3 regions of the Chryseobacterium sp. D764 genome follow, and region 3 is predicted to be linked to each of the others. Evidence: riboswitches for the same ligand, from Rfam matches in the RefSeq annotation. Region 3 holds a riboswitch; each other region holds the start of a gene.
The links. Region 3 has a riboswitch for S-adenosylmethionine ahead of KYG33_RS13350 (TonB-dependent receptor plug domain-containing protein). Riboswitches for the same ligand answer to the same signal wherever they lie in the genome.
Positions count from the first base shown of each region.

Region 1: it holds a riboswitch for S-adenosylmethionine, as region 3 does, so the genes downstream of both, KYG33_RS16590 (SusC/RagA family TonB-linked outer membrane protein) here and KYG33_RS13350 (TonB-dependent receptor plug domain-containing protein) in region 3, are expected to answer to the same signal.
Region 2: it holds a riboswitch for S-adenosylmethionine, as region 3 does, so the genes downstream of both, KYG33_RS17370 (alpha/beta fold hydrolase) here and KYG33_RS13350 (TonB-dependent receptor plug domain-containing protein) in region 3, are expected to answer to the same signal.

Region 1 covers NZ_CP079219.1:3,653,692-3,658,385, forward strand. The annotation lists gene pckA (phosphoenolpyruvate carboxykinase (ATP)) at 1-1,592, shown strand, start outside; gene KYG33_RS16585 (type II 3-dehydroquinate dehydratase) at 1,674-2,081, opposite strand; SAM riboswitch class I at 2,326-2,424, shown strand; gene KYG33_RS16590 (SusC/RagA family TonB-linked outer membrane protein) at 2,508-4,694, shown strand, end outside.
Region 2 covers NZ_CP079219.1:3,814,167-3,818,860, forward strand. The annotation lists gene KYG33_RS17365 (MGH1-like glycoside hydrolase domain-containing protein) at 43-2,658, opposite strand; SAM riboswitch class I at 2,847-2,953, shown strand; gene KYG33_RS17370 (alpha/beta fold hydrolase) at 3,020-3,964, shown strand; gene KYG33_RS17375 (ACT domain-containing protein) at 3,964-4,694, shown strand, end outside.
Region 3 covers NZ_CP079219.1:2,950,649-2,955,342, forward strand. The annotation lists gene KYG33_RS13350 (TonB-dependent receptor plug domain-containing protein) at 1-2,110, opposite strand, end outside; SAM-I-IV-variant riboswitch at 2,408-2,505, opposite strand; gene KYG33_RS13355 (outer membrane beta-barrel family protein) at 2,624-4,694, shown strand, end outside.

The sequences.
Region 1 (4,694 bases), 700 kb from region 3:
ATTTAGAGAAATTAGGGATTAAAGGAAACTATGAAGTAGTGTACAATCCTTCTTATGAAGAATTATATCAGGCTGAAGTTTCTTCTGAAAATCAGGGATTTGAGAAAGCTGAACTTACAGAATCTGGCGCGGTATCAGTAAAAACAGGGATTTTCACAGGTCGTTCACCTAAAGACAGATATATTGTTCAGGATGATGTTACAAGAGATACAATTTTCTGGGATGGTAAAGTAAATTTACCTACATCAGCAGAAATTTTCGGTTCTTGTAAGGAACTAGTGATGAACCAGCTTTCTGAAGCTAAGAAGATTTATGTAGTAGATGCTTTTTGTGGAACAAATGCAGATACAAGACTTAAAGTAAGATTTATTGTTGAAGTAGCATGGCAGGCACATTTCGTGACAAACATGTTTATTCGTCCTTCTCACTACGAACTGGAAAACTTTGGTGAGCCGGATTTCACAGTAATCAACGGATCAAAAACAACAAACCCGAACTGGGAAGCTCAGGGATTAAACTCTGAGAACTTTATCATGTTCAACCTTACAGAAAAACTACAGATCATCGGAGGTACATGGTATGGAGGTGAAATGAAGAAAGGAATGTTTGCCATGATGAACTATTACCTTCCATTAAAAGGTATGGCTTCAATGCACTGTTCTGCAAACGTAGGAGAAAAAGGTGATGTTGCTTTATTCTTTGGTCTTTCAGGAACAGGTAAAACTACTTTATCGGCAGATCCTAAAAGATACCTTATCGGTGACGATGAGCACGGATGGGATAACAACGGAGTATTCAACTATGAGGGAGGATGCTACGCGAAAGTAATTGATTTATCAGAAGAAAAAGAACCGGATATTTTCAGAGCAATCAAGAGAGATGCACTTCTTGAAAACGTTGTAGTGAACAATGGAATAGCAGATTATACTGACGGATCTATCACAGAAAATACTAGGGTTTCTTATCCAATTTACCATATCAACAAAATTGTATTGCCTTCTAAAGCAGGTCATGCTAAGAAGATTGTTTATCTTTCTGCAGATGCATTCGGGGTACTTCCTCCGGTTTCCATCTTAAATGAAGATCAGGCTCAATACCACTTCCTTTGCGGTTATACATCTAAATTAGCCGGAACAGAAAGAGGAATCACAGAGCCTCAGCCATCTTTCTCACCTGCATTTGGTGAAGCATTCCTTACATTGCACCCAACAATGTATTCTAAAACATTGATCGGTAAAATGCAAGAGCACGGTGCTAAAGCTTATTTAGTAAACACAGGATGGAACGGTAGCGGAAAGAGAATTTCTCTGAAAGATACCAGAGCGATCATTGATGCAATCATTGACGGTTCTATTGATAATGCTCCTAAAACTCAGGTTCCAATCATGAACCTTGAGATTCCTACTGAATTACCAAACGTTTCTACAGGTATTTTAGATCCTAGAGATACTTATGAGAACGCTTCAGACTGGGAAGAAAAAGCAAAAGATCTTGCTTCAAGATATATCAAAAACTTTGAGCAGTACTGTGATACTGAAGAAGGTAAGAAATTAGTTGCTTCAGGACCTCAATTACAAGAACAAACTATCTAATAGTTATTTATAACATACAGAAAAGCCTCATCATCGATGAGGCTTTTTTATTTCTAATTTTTCGCAGATATTATTTGAAAATTACTTTAAGCTTAATATAGCCAATCTATATCCATCCATTCCAAAGCCAGATAAAACTGCATCCGTATTAGCAGCTGTCACAGACTTCTGTCTGAATTCCTCTCTTTTATAGATGTTGCTGATATGAACTTCTACTTTGGGTTTTCTGATATTTTTTAGACAATCAGCAATCGCATAGGAATAATGGGTGAAAGCTCCCGGATTAATTACTACGGCATCAAAATCATCTTTCTGAAGCCTGTTGATAAGCTCTCCTTCAATATTTGACTGATAATATTTTAATTCATGAGATTGAAACTCGGATTTTAAAATTTCCAAATAGTTTTCCATAGAGATATTTCCATAGATTTCCGGTTCTCTGGTACCTAACAAGTTGAGGTTAGGTCCGTTTATAATCAAAACTTTCATACTATAAAATTAAAAACTTTTTTTAATTAAATGCTCAAAAATTTCCGCACAAATTAACGTTCGTTCAATTGTATTATTAATAATGATATTTATCATGTTTGATAAAATGGTAATGATTGCAACTCCTTACAGTAATGGGTTTTATTAAAATCTTATGTTAATTTTTGAAAATTTATCATGAAAAATAATAAGTCTACTTGTTTTGTAGACTAAAAGTTTTTAGCTTTGCAACCATATTTCGATCGGCTTATAAAGAAAGATGGAGGGAACTGACCCTGTGAAATCTTGACAACCTACCCATTGGGCAAGGTGTTACGTTCAGCCTTTTAAGGAAAAATAAGCATTTGGTTTATCGTATTTATCGATGCCCTTTGCTGATTTTTCTGCAAAGGGCAAAATTTTAATATATGATAAATGAAATTGATTATGATTAGCAAAAATTTATTCGCTTTTAAAACTTGGATACCTCCGGTTGCTGCATTTTTTCTGGGAGTAACCAGTGTACATGCACAGAATTCTAAGCCGGAAAAGGACAGTCTTCATGAAAAAGAAATTGACGAAGTTGTAGTCGTAGCCTATGGAAAAGCAAAAAGAAACAGCTATACCGGTTCCGTTGCTACCATTTCCAGCGATAAGATCAACAACAGACCTGTAACCAATATTACCAAGGCATTGGAAGGGCAGGTTGCCGGGATTCAAACGACGAGTGCATCAGGACAGCCAGGAGCGGTTTCTACTATCCGAATTAGAGGGATTGGTTCTATAAGTGCTTCCAGTGATCCTTTATACGTAGTAGACGGAATCCCTTTTGATGGAAACCTAAATTCTATCAGTCCAAGTGATATTGAATCTATCAGTGTTTTGAAAGATGCCACTGCGAGTGCGTTGTATGGATCAAGAGGAGCAAACGGGATTATCATCATTACCACAAAATCAGGTAAAAAAGGAGAAGCTAGAGTTAATTTTAATATCAGCCAGGGATTCTCCGGAAGAGCCGTAAAAGATTACGAACAGGTAAATACAGATCAATACTTTCAATTATATTGGGAAGCCTTGAGAAACGGATATCAGTCCGGAAAAGTGTCTTCTCAACAGGCTGCACAGATGGCAACAGATAATCTTGTTTCTACACTTGGGATCAATCCATATGGAACAGGATATCCAAAACCGGTGGGAACCGATGGGAAATTATTACCCGGAGCATCACCACTTTGGAATGACGACTGGAGGGATATTTTGCAGAGAGTTGCTTCAAGAAATCAGGTAGATCTTGATATCAGCGGAGGAAGTGAGAAGAGCAATTATTTCTTTTCATTGGGCTATCTTGATGATAAGGGAATGGCTATTGAATCAGGATATAAAAGATACAATACCAGGTTAAAGATCAATTCTGAAGTAAAAAAATGGCTGAATGTTGGGGTAAACTTAAGCTATACAAACAGTATTCAGCAGGCGCCCACTTCTTCAGATTCCAATTCAAGTAATATCATCAATGCTGCAAGATTTATTCCTTCATTCTATCCTTATTACGAAAGAAATGCAAATGGAAGCTATATTTTGGGTGCAGATGGAAACCCGATTTATGATTTCGGAAAATACAGACCAACAAGTGCGCTTCAGAATCAAAATGCCGCGGCAACACTGCCATTAGACAAAAACGAAAATAAAGAAGATAACTTCTCAGGAAAAGGATTTATGGAATTCACTTTCTTACCGGAGTTGAAATTCAAGACAAGCTTTTCTGTTGATTTGGTGAATTATAACGGACATTATTATTCAAATCCATTGCTGGGACAAGGCGCTGAGATTGGAGGTTCAGTAACGAAAACCAATACCAGAACACTTTCTTATACAACCAGTAATATTCTGACATACGATAGGAAATTTGGGAAACACCATGTAAATGCTTTAGCAGGACATGAATTCTATAAATATGACTATCAGACGATTTCCGGAACAAGAAGCCAGTTTTCTCTCCCTTATTATTATGAACCGGATGCTGCTTCTTTACTGGGAAGCTTCAGTGGGAACAGTAATAAATTGAGCTTATTGAGTTTCCTTGGAAAAGTAGAGTATGACTACAATAATACTTATTTCCTGTCTGCATCAGGAAGAGCAGACAGTTCTTCAAGATTTGAAAAGGATAACAGATGGGGGAGATTCTGGTCAGTTGGAGGTTCATGGAAAATTTCCAATGAAGAGTTTGTAAAAAGCCTGAATGTCTTTAATCAGTTGACATTACGTGCCAGTTACGGAGGTCAGGGAAATGATAAATTACTTCGACCAAACGGACAGCCGCTTTATTATGCTTATCAGGAGCTGTACAGATTTATCAGTCTTGGTGGAGAACCGGGAACAACACTTGAAAAAACGGCTACCAATAATGTGAAATGGGAAACCAACCTTAATTTAAATGTAGGATTAGAATTCGCTGTTCTGAATAACAGAATTAAAGGAAATATTGAATATTTCAAAAGAAAAAGTCAGGATCTTCTATTTAACATGCCAGTGGCACCATCTCTGGGAATTAGTGATTATCCTGCCAATATTGGAACTATCCAAAATACAGGATTTGAATTTTCATTATTCACAACCCCAATTAAGAATGATAAT
Region 2 (4,694 bases), 860 kb from region 3:
ATGACTCATCCGGCTTTTTTATTATTTATTACTCATTGCTGATTAAAAGGTAAGTCTTGGTTTTATCAGTTTCGCCACAGTGGCAGTCCATCCTGTCTGGTGAGAAGCCCCTACACCACGGCCGTTATCACCATGAAAATATTCAAAGAAGGTGATATAATCTCTGAAATGCTCATCGTAATTGAATTTTGGATTGCCTCCGTTGAAAGCCCTTTGCCCATGTTCATCCTTTAAAAATATTGAACAGAGCCTTTTGCTGATATTCTGAGCGACTTCATCAAGATTTCTTTTATCGCCGCTTCCTGTTGGAAATTCTACCTTAAGACTGTTTCCATAATAATAATGAAAACGCTGCAGGCTTTCAACAATCAGGAAATTGATAGGAAACCAGATCGGCCCACGCCAGTTGCTGTTTCCACCAAACATTCGGCTGTCACTTTCTGCAGGAGTATAGTATACCATATTTTCGGCTCCATGCACAGAGAATACAAAAGGATTTTCTTCGTATACTTTAGACATAGCACGGATTCCGTAAGAGCTTAGAAATTCTTTTTCATCAAGCATTCTTGTAAGAACCTTTGTTAATCTGTTTTTACGTAAAATACTCATCAGATGTTTTCTGCCTTGTCCCTCCTCATCCCAATGAGAAACGAGCTTGGTGAGTTCCGGCTTATTTTTTAGGATCCATTCCATTCTGGTTTTGAAATTAGGCATCTTTTCCAACAGCCTGTGATCCACAATTTCTACTGCGAATAAAGGAATTAAGCCGACAATACTTCTTAATTTCAAAGAAACACTGTCTCCGTTTCCAAGCTGCAATACATCATAGAAGAATCCGTCTTCTTCATTCCACAAGCCTTTTGTTCCTTCACCCAGGTTTTCCATAGCTTCAGCGATATAAAGATAATGTTCAAAAAACTTGATCGCCATATCCTCATATACCTGATAATATTGGGCAAGTTCCATCGCAATACGCATCATATTCAATGCATACATCGCCATCCAGCTTGTTCCGTCTGCCTGCTCAAGATGCTGACCGTCCTTTAGTTCCATATTCCGGTCAAAAGCACCAATATTATCTAGACCAAGGAAGCCGCCTCCGAAAATATTTTTACCATTTTTATCCTTTCTGTTGACCCACCATGTAAAATTCAGCAACAACTTCTGAAAGACTTTTTCTAAAAATAATAAATCCGGCTTTCCATTGTTTTTTTCATCAATCTTAAAAACACGGAAGCAAGACCAGGCATGTACAGGCGGGTTTACATCGCTCATGTTCCATTCATAAGCAGGAAGCTGTCCGTTAGGATGCATGTACCATTCTTTGGTAAGTAATAAAAGCTGTCCTTTGGCGAATTCCGCATCTATAATGGAGAAAGGGACGCAGTGAAATGCCAGATCCCACGTAGCATACCATGGATACTCCCATTTATCAGGCATGGAAATGATATCCTTATTATGAAGATGATTCCATTCTGTATTTCTTACATATTCGTTGAAATTTCTTGGAGCCTCAAAATTGGGATCTCCTTTCAACCATTTTCCGATATTGTAATGATAGAACTGTTTATTCCAAAGAAGCCCTGCAAAAGCCTGTCGCTGAACATTTCTTTCATCTTCATTTACTGTATCATTCTGAATATCGTTATAAAACTCTTCAGCTTCAGCTTGACGGATATTGAAAATATGATCAAAACTGTCAAAAGGTTCATCCATTTCGTCAGGAGACAACCTGAACTCAAAAACTTTTGATTCCCCAGCATCAATAATTTCATCAATAAGAAAAGAAGCTTTTGTTCCTCTTTTTTCAGGATTTACAGTATCTCCCTGATGAATAATAAAATTATTGATTCCATCTTTGAAATAAGTATTCTCTGCTTTGGGAGCTCCGTAAAGTTTGGAAGTATTGGTTTCATTATCACAAAATACACTCTGTGCATTTGAGTTTCGGGAATATAGCTTTTTGATCGAAATACTGTCATGACCAATATTAATACTTCCGTCATGAGACGCATTAACCTCTCCTTTATAAGTATTGTATCCCCATTTCCAGTTGTTTCTGAACCAGATTGTGGGAGCTACCAGAATAGGAGCCTCATGCTGGCTTCGATTACAAACGGTGACTCTGGCTAAGATATCGTTGTGATCGGCTTTACAGTATTCAATGAAAATATCAAAATATTCATCGTTATCAAAAATTCCGGTATCAAAAATCTCATATTCCGGTTCTTTTTTGCTTCGTTTTCCGTTTTCTATAACAAGATCATCGTAAGGAAATTCATTAATCGGATATTTATACACCACCTTCATATAGCTGTGAGTAGGCGTATTGTCCAGATAATAAAAGATTTCTTTGATGTCTTCACCATGATTTCCCTGAGGGTTACTCAATCCGAAGAATCGTTCTTTTACCATTTTATCTTTCTTGTTCCAGAATGAAAAAGCAAAACAGAAAAGTTGCTTTACATCAGAAATTCCGGCGATGCCTTCTTCTCCCCAGCGGTAAGCATAGCTTTCAGCATTATTATGATTGGTAAAATCCCAGGCATTCCCGTTTGAGCTGTAATCTTCACGTACATTTCCCCACTGTCGGTTGCTTACATAAGGTCCCCAGTTTTTCCATTTAGTATCTTGTAATCTTTCTTTTTCGGCGGTCATATCTCATCATTTTTCCATACGAAGTTAGTTTTTTTGAAAAATAATTCCAATTTTTTTCATCTGAACAATTATTAATATAGTTTTGAAATACTTGTATTTAAGGGCTTTTTTAAATATTAAAATATTTTTTTTTTGAAATTAAAAGAAAAGAACTACCTTTGCACCATTCGTTCATTCAAATATTGAAAATGTTATCAAGAAAGGTTGAGGGATTAGACCCTATGAAACCTTAGCAACCCTTTGCGCAAGCAAAGAAGGTGCTACGTTCTACCAAAGTATTTTGGACAGATAACTTACTGAAGTTCTTTTCAGCCATTTCCTGTGGCATTTTCAATTGTATTTGTATTAAAATATAATAGAATTGAAAACAGAACTAAACTATATAAATCTTTCGTATCAAACCAATTCCCAAAAGGAATACCATATCCCGTTAAGCTATCAGCTTTTTGGGAAAGATCTGTTTACAGCACCCATTGTTTTAATCAATCATGCACTTACCGGAAACTCAGATGTATCCGGAGAAAAAGGTTGGTGGAAACAATTGGTAGGAGAAAATCAGATTGTTGATACCAATCAATATACGGTTCTGTGTTTCAATATACCCGGAAACGGTTATGACAATTTTTTAATTGAAGATTATGAAGATTTCACGCCTTCAGATATCGCCGCGATATTTCTAAAAGGGCTTGAAGCTTTACATATCAAAAATCTATACGCCATTATTGGGGGCTCTCTGGGAGGAGGAATTGCCTGGGAAATGCTTGCCAAGCAGCCGGATCTTGCAGAAGTATTTATTCCTATTGCCTGTGATTACAGAACACACGACTGGCTTCATGCACAATGTCTGGTTCAGAAATTTTTATTGAATGATAAAGAAGAACCATTACAGAAAGCAAGAATTCATGCCATGCTGTGTTATAGAACACCACAGTCGCTCAATGACAGATTTCAAAACCAATATAACCAGGACAAACAATGTCTGGAATCAGAAGACTGGTTGGTTTATCATGGTAATGCACTAAACGAAAGATTTAGTTTAAAAGCGTACAAACTGATGAATCATCTCTTGATGAATATTAATGCTGATGAACCATCACTGGATAAAATACAGGCACGAATGCACATGATCTCCGTAGATACAGACTTATTCTTTCCTGCTTCTGAAATCCGAATGTGTTTTGAAAACTTAAAAGAGAAAAATAAGAATGTTTCTTACCACGAGATCCAATCTATACACGGGCATGATGCCTTCTTAATGGAATATCAACAATTAAATAATATCATTAAAAACATTTTACAGAAGTAATGAAAAATGCTAACGAAATAAAATTTTTGAAGAACAGATCAATCATCAAATTTGAAGGAGAAGATTTCCTGGGAGAAATCGGGATTGACGGACGAATTTTTAAAGCGCTTACCTTAGCGCGTATCAGTGTAGGAGTAATTTCCCAGCAGGCCATAGAAAACGGAATTTCTATCTTGGTTCAGGAAATTGATGCAGAAAAAGCAGTTGCTTGTCTTATTGATGAGTTTGAAGCAGAAAGAAAATCTGGAAAAGTTTCTCAGATCTATAGTATCAATAATGTTTCTGTGATCGGTTTTGTAGCAGAAGATTTCAATAAAGTCTTTGCTGAGCTGGCAAGAAACAATGTTTTCCCATTACTTTTGAATCAGGTTGCGGGAGAAAACAGAGTCAACATCGTAGTAACTTCTTCACAGGATGAAAAAACCAGAAATATCATCGAGTCTGAAATTTTCAAAAAGCCAAAGACAGTTCATTTAGCAATTATAGGTCACGGAAATGTAGGAAAAACTCTGATACAACAGGTATTGGAATCTTCAGAAGAAATAAAAAGACGTAAAAAAATAGATCTTAAAGTTGTTGCAGTAGCCAATTCAAAGAAAATAGCTTTCAACAAAAAAGGATTTGATGCGAATTGGAGCGATGAGGTTTTGACTGCAGAACATCCTTCGAGTGTTCAGGAGCTGATTAATTTCTCCAACGAAAACCAGCTGGAGAACCTTATCGTTGTTGA
Region 3 (4,694 bases):
CCGAACCTGGGGTAAAATTACCATTAGGGCGGAAAAAAAGATCTGTCAATACTACTCTGTCCTTAATCTTTATTAAATAAGCATCTGCTGTGAAAGTCAGGCTTAATGACGGAATCTTCCATGTAATTCCTGTGCTGTAGGATTGTGAGGTTTCCTGTTTCAATTTTGGAATACCCAATGCCTGTGCTGCTTCAGAATTGTTTCTGAAAGTACCTACCTGTGTAGTTTTTCCCTGTTGAATCAGTGTAGAAGTAGAACTATAATAGATTTGTGCTAAAGATGGTGCTCTAAACCCCGTAGAAACAGCACCTCTCCAGTTTAGATTGGGAGCCAGCTTTACATTGGTTGCCAGCTTATAATTGAATGTAGATCCGAAGTCTGAATAATTCTCATATCGTAAAGCTCCTTCCAGCAGCCATCCGTCAGTAACCTCCAGCTCTGCATCTGCATAAGCCGCAATACTGTTTCTGTTTCCGGAGACTGCATTTTCCGGACTAAACCCTGGGAAAACCTGAGCTCCGGCCGGTCTTATATTTCCAAAGAAATCGGTTACTTTTTCATTTTCAGGGGTTTTAGCGGTTACCACACGTCCATAAATATCATAAGAAGCATAAGAATTTTCCTTTCCAACATTTACTTTATAGTTTTCGTGTCTGTATTCACCTCCAAATGCAATGTTCAATCCTTTCAGGACATCATATTTTTTGGAAAAGTCAAGGTTGATGGTATTTTGTGAAAACTCAGAGCCTCCGGCATCAAAAGTTCTTGGAGAACTGTCTGTAAGTGATGCATTAAAGGTATTTACCACCCCAAAACTGAAGACGTTTTTCCCGAATGTATTACTGAAGTCCACATTCCAGCCATTCCATTTCCCTTTGATTCCTGCAGCGAGAGAATAATCATTTACGGTTGCTTCAATCTGAGGAAGATATCCGTTGGGAGTCACTGCATTGATGTTTCTTTCAGTATTAGGAAGTCTGTAAAATCCTCCGGCATTTCCAAGGCGGTAGCTGTAACCTCCAAATGAGTAAACCTTCCATTCCTCATTAACAGGAATTTCAGAATTAAAGAAGAGCTGTCCGGATTGCAGCTTAGACTGTCCTGCTCTCAGACTGAAATCTTTTCTCTCTAATCCTCTGTAATTAAGTTCCTGGGAGGTAAAATCTTTACCTAATAATTTTTGAAGGTCCGAAATACTATTTGCTCCCGAAATCTGAGACTGAAAATCCGGTGCAAAATATCCAACCTTACCTGCATATTGTTTAATTGTATTGATAATCTGCTGAGTATTGGAAGTATTGGTAATATTTTTATACAACCCATCAATATTCACTCCATCCTGTAATGCTCTGTAATTAATGGCATTATAGGCATTGAAGATATCTCCTTCTCTTACTCCGGCTCTGGAATAAGGGTCTCGGTATTGGGCAGAACCTGTAACGTTAAAAAATCCGGTCTGTCCAATTTTAGCTCCATAATTAAGGTCTACAGAAATGGTCTGTCCATCCACTCCTCCGGAGAAATTATTGGCAACAGGTGAAGCATATCCACCTAAAAACACCTGTCCGGAAAGCCCCAATCTTTTTTTCAATCCAAGGTTAACGACTCCAGCAATGGCATCAGAACCATATTGGGCAGAAGCTCCATCTCTTAAAACCTCAATTTTTTCTAAAGCAAAAGCTGGAATAGCATTAAGATCGGTTCCCACAGATCCTCTTCCCGGTGTGAGGGTAACATTAATCAATGAAGACTGGTATCTTCTTTTTCCATTGAGTAAAACTAAAACCTGATCCGGACCTAAACCTCTTAAAAGAGCAGGATCTACAAAGTCAGTTCCATCGTTAACCGTGTGAGAAGTGGATGAAAATGAGGGTACAATATAATTTAAGGCCTGGCTGATACTATTAGTCGGGCTCTGTTTTAAAACTTTTGATATATTAATGATGTCTACCGGAACAGGTGTATCTGTCAATGATCTTCCGGAACCTCTTGATCCAAGGATGACTACATCTTCTATTTTCTTAGATTGTAACGTGTCCGTCTGTGCGTAATAAAATGTAGAAATAAGCGCAATAGAAGGAACAAATATTTTTTTCTTGAAATTATACATGTTATTTGTTGTTTACTTTTTGTTGTTAAAAATTGTTTTTTGAGCAATACAAATCCCGTATCCCTAAATTTTAAGGTTACATAAATGTTCGAAATGTTTGTATTATTTTTTAGAAATAGAAAAGGCTAGAAGCAACAACACATGCGCATATAGAAATGGCATGAAAACATATGGGAATAATGAAGATTCACTTCATGATCCGAAGAATAAAAGATAACTGATGTAAGGAGATTTCCCTTGTCTTTAAACATTTGAATTTAACTTTAAAACAAAAATTCAAGATGGGATAATAATAGAATGATAAACATTTTTTCCGGAAGATCCGGCTTATCGATTGCAGCACCTTGCTTGTTTTTGCAGGTTGCTATCCCATCTAGAGATTCTTGATAATTACCCGGCAAAGATATAATTATTTCGTAAATAAAAAAATATTTAACCTAAAATTCGATTTTCAACATTTTAGCGTAACAAATTATCTTTTTCAGCGTCTAACCGGATATCAGTAAAAACATTATGAAAAAAACGATTTTCGCGTTATCCTTATTAAGCTCTGTTTTTGTCTTTTCACAGGAAAAAAACAACAAACCTCAGGAAAAGCAGATTGAAGGTGTAGTCATCACCAAAACTAAAAAAGCAGTTGAACAAAAGGCAGACCGTACTATTTTTGACTTTTCCGAGCAACCTCAGCTGAACAACGGAAACGTATTGGAAGGAATAAAAAAGCTTCCTGGACTGGTATCTACCGACATCGCAGGAATGATGTACCAGGGAAAAATGCTGGAAGTATATCTTAACGGAAGACCTCTGAACATCACATCCAATGAATTGAACTCCTTTCTTGAAGGAATGCCTGCCAATTCTGTAGAAAGAATTGAGGTAATCACTCAACCCGGCGCTGAATTTCCGGCTACATCCGGAGGTGCAATCATGAATATCATCACGAACAAAAATGCCAATAAATATTTAACTGCTACGTATTCCGGAAATTATTCTTTCACAAATTATGACAAGTATAGAAGCAGAACGACCAACTCCGTTAATTTAAATGCCAGAAATAAATATTTCGGATGGCAGCTGAATGTTGGTCAAAACTACCGTGAAAGTATGCTGAACGGCCAACAGGATGAGCTTTTAACAAGTCATACCGACAGATACGGACGTGGGTATTTTGCAAAATCAGGATTGACTTTTGATTTAGGACAGGACAGATTATTATTAAACTACGATATTTACCACAATAATAATGACAATTATACTTTAAGTAACGGTCATGGAGATTTACCTTTTCAGAACAATCCAAAGGATTTAAGAGAAGCTTTTTATACATCTTCTGATGTGGCCCATACCAATAGCTTGAGACAGGAAGCTGTTGTAACGTATCAGAAACGTTTTGCTGACAAATCTCAAAAACTGGACTTTCAGTTTGGCTACACAAGATCAGACAGTAAATTCTCTCAGGACAATTATTTTCAGGATGGTATATTTGCTGCAGCTCCCAATCCACCAATTAACAGTGCAATGAGTGGCTTAAAAGATATTCTGAACAATGAATCTGTAATGAATATTGCCAACTTTAAAGTAGATTATGCCCAGCCTATCAAGCTTCTTGATGGTGGAAAGGTAAGCTTTGGAGGATTGTATGAAAAACAGGATTATGATACGGAAAGTTTTGGCTTGACGAATCTTGAATATCAAAGACAAACTGCTTCTACCTATTTGGAGTTTCAGGCTAAACTGAAAAAGTTTGACTTCACATTGGGTTCCCGTGCGGAAAACTATGACATTTCGGGGGTAACAAGATATTTCGATAAAGATGCAAAACTGGTGGAAGCGAATTTGATTCCTTTCAATAAATTTAAATTTTTCCCGAACGCGAGTGTACAGTATAACATGATGAATCAGGTTTATATTGCTGCGAATTACAACAGAAAAATCAGCTTACCAAGTATTTCTGCCCTGAACCCGAATAACGTAACGTTCTCCGGACCAAGTACGGAAGTTAATGGTAACCCGAATCTACAACCTACTATTTTTGATAATTATGAATTGAAAATTTCAGCTTTTGATTATGCATTTATCGGGTATAGCGTAAGTTCAGCAAACAATCAGGTGGCACAGATCATCCGAAAAGACGGAAGAAAACTCTACAACGAGCAGGTGAATATTTCAAATATGAAAATTCATAACTTCAACGTGGGATTACCGGTTCCTTTTATGATTTTCAGCAAGCCTTTGAGCGAAATCATGAAGTTTGATTTTAATCCTGATAAAATTAACTTCATGTACTTATATGCTGGTTACCAGAAACATGAAATCGACAATCTGAATAATAAAGGATTTTGGATTTTCAATATTATGACTCAGATTCTTCTGCCTAAAGACATCAAAATGACAGCCAATTACAGCTATCTGACTCCAAAGGCAGGATATTTCTATTTCACGGCAGAGAAACCATTCAACAACTCTCTTGATATTACGCTGACGAAGAAGTTTATGAACAACCGTCTGACGCTTTCAGTTTTTGCGAATGATATTTTCAACGGACAGATGATGCAGGTACGTTCTAATCCGCCATCAGGAACTC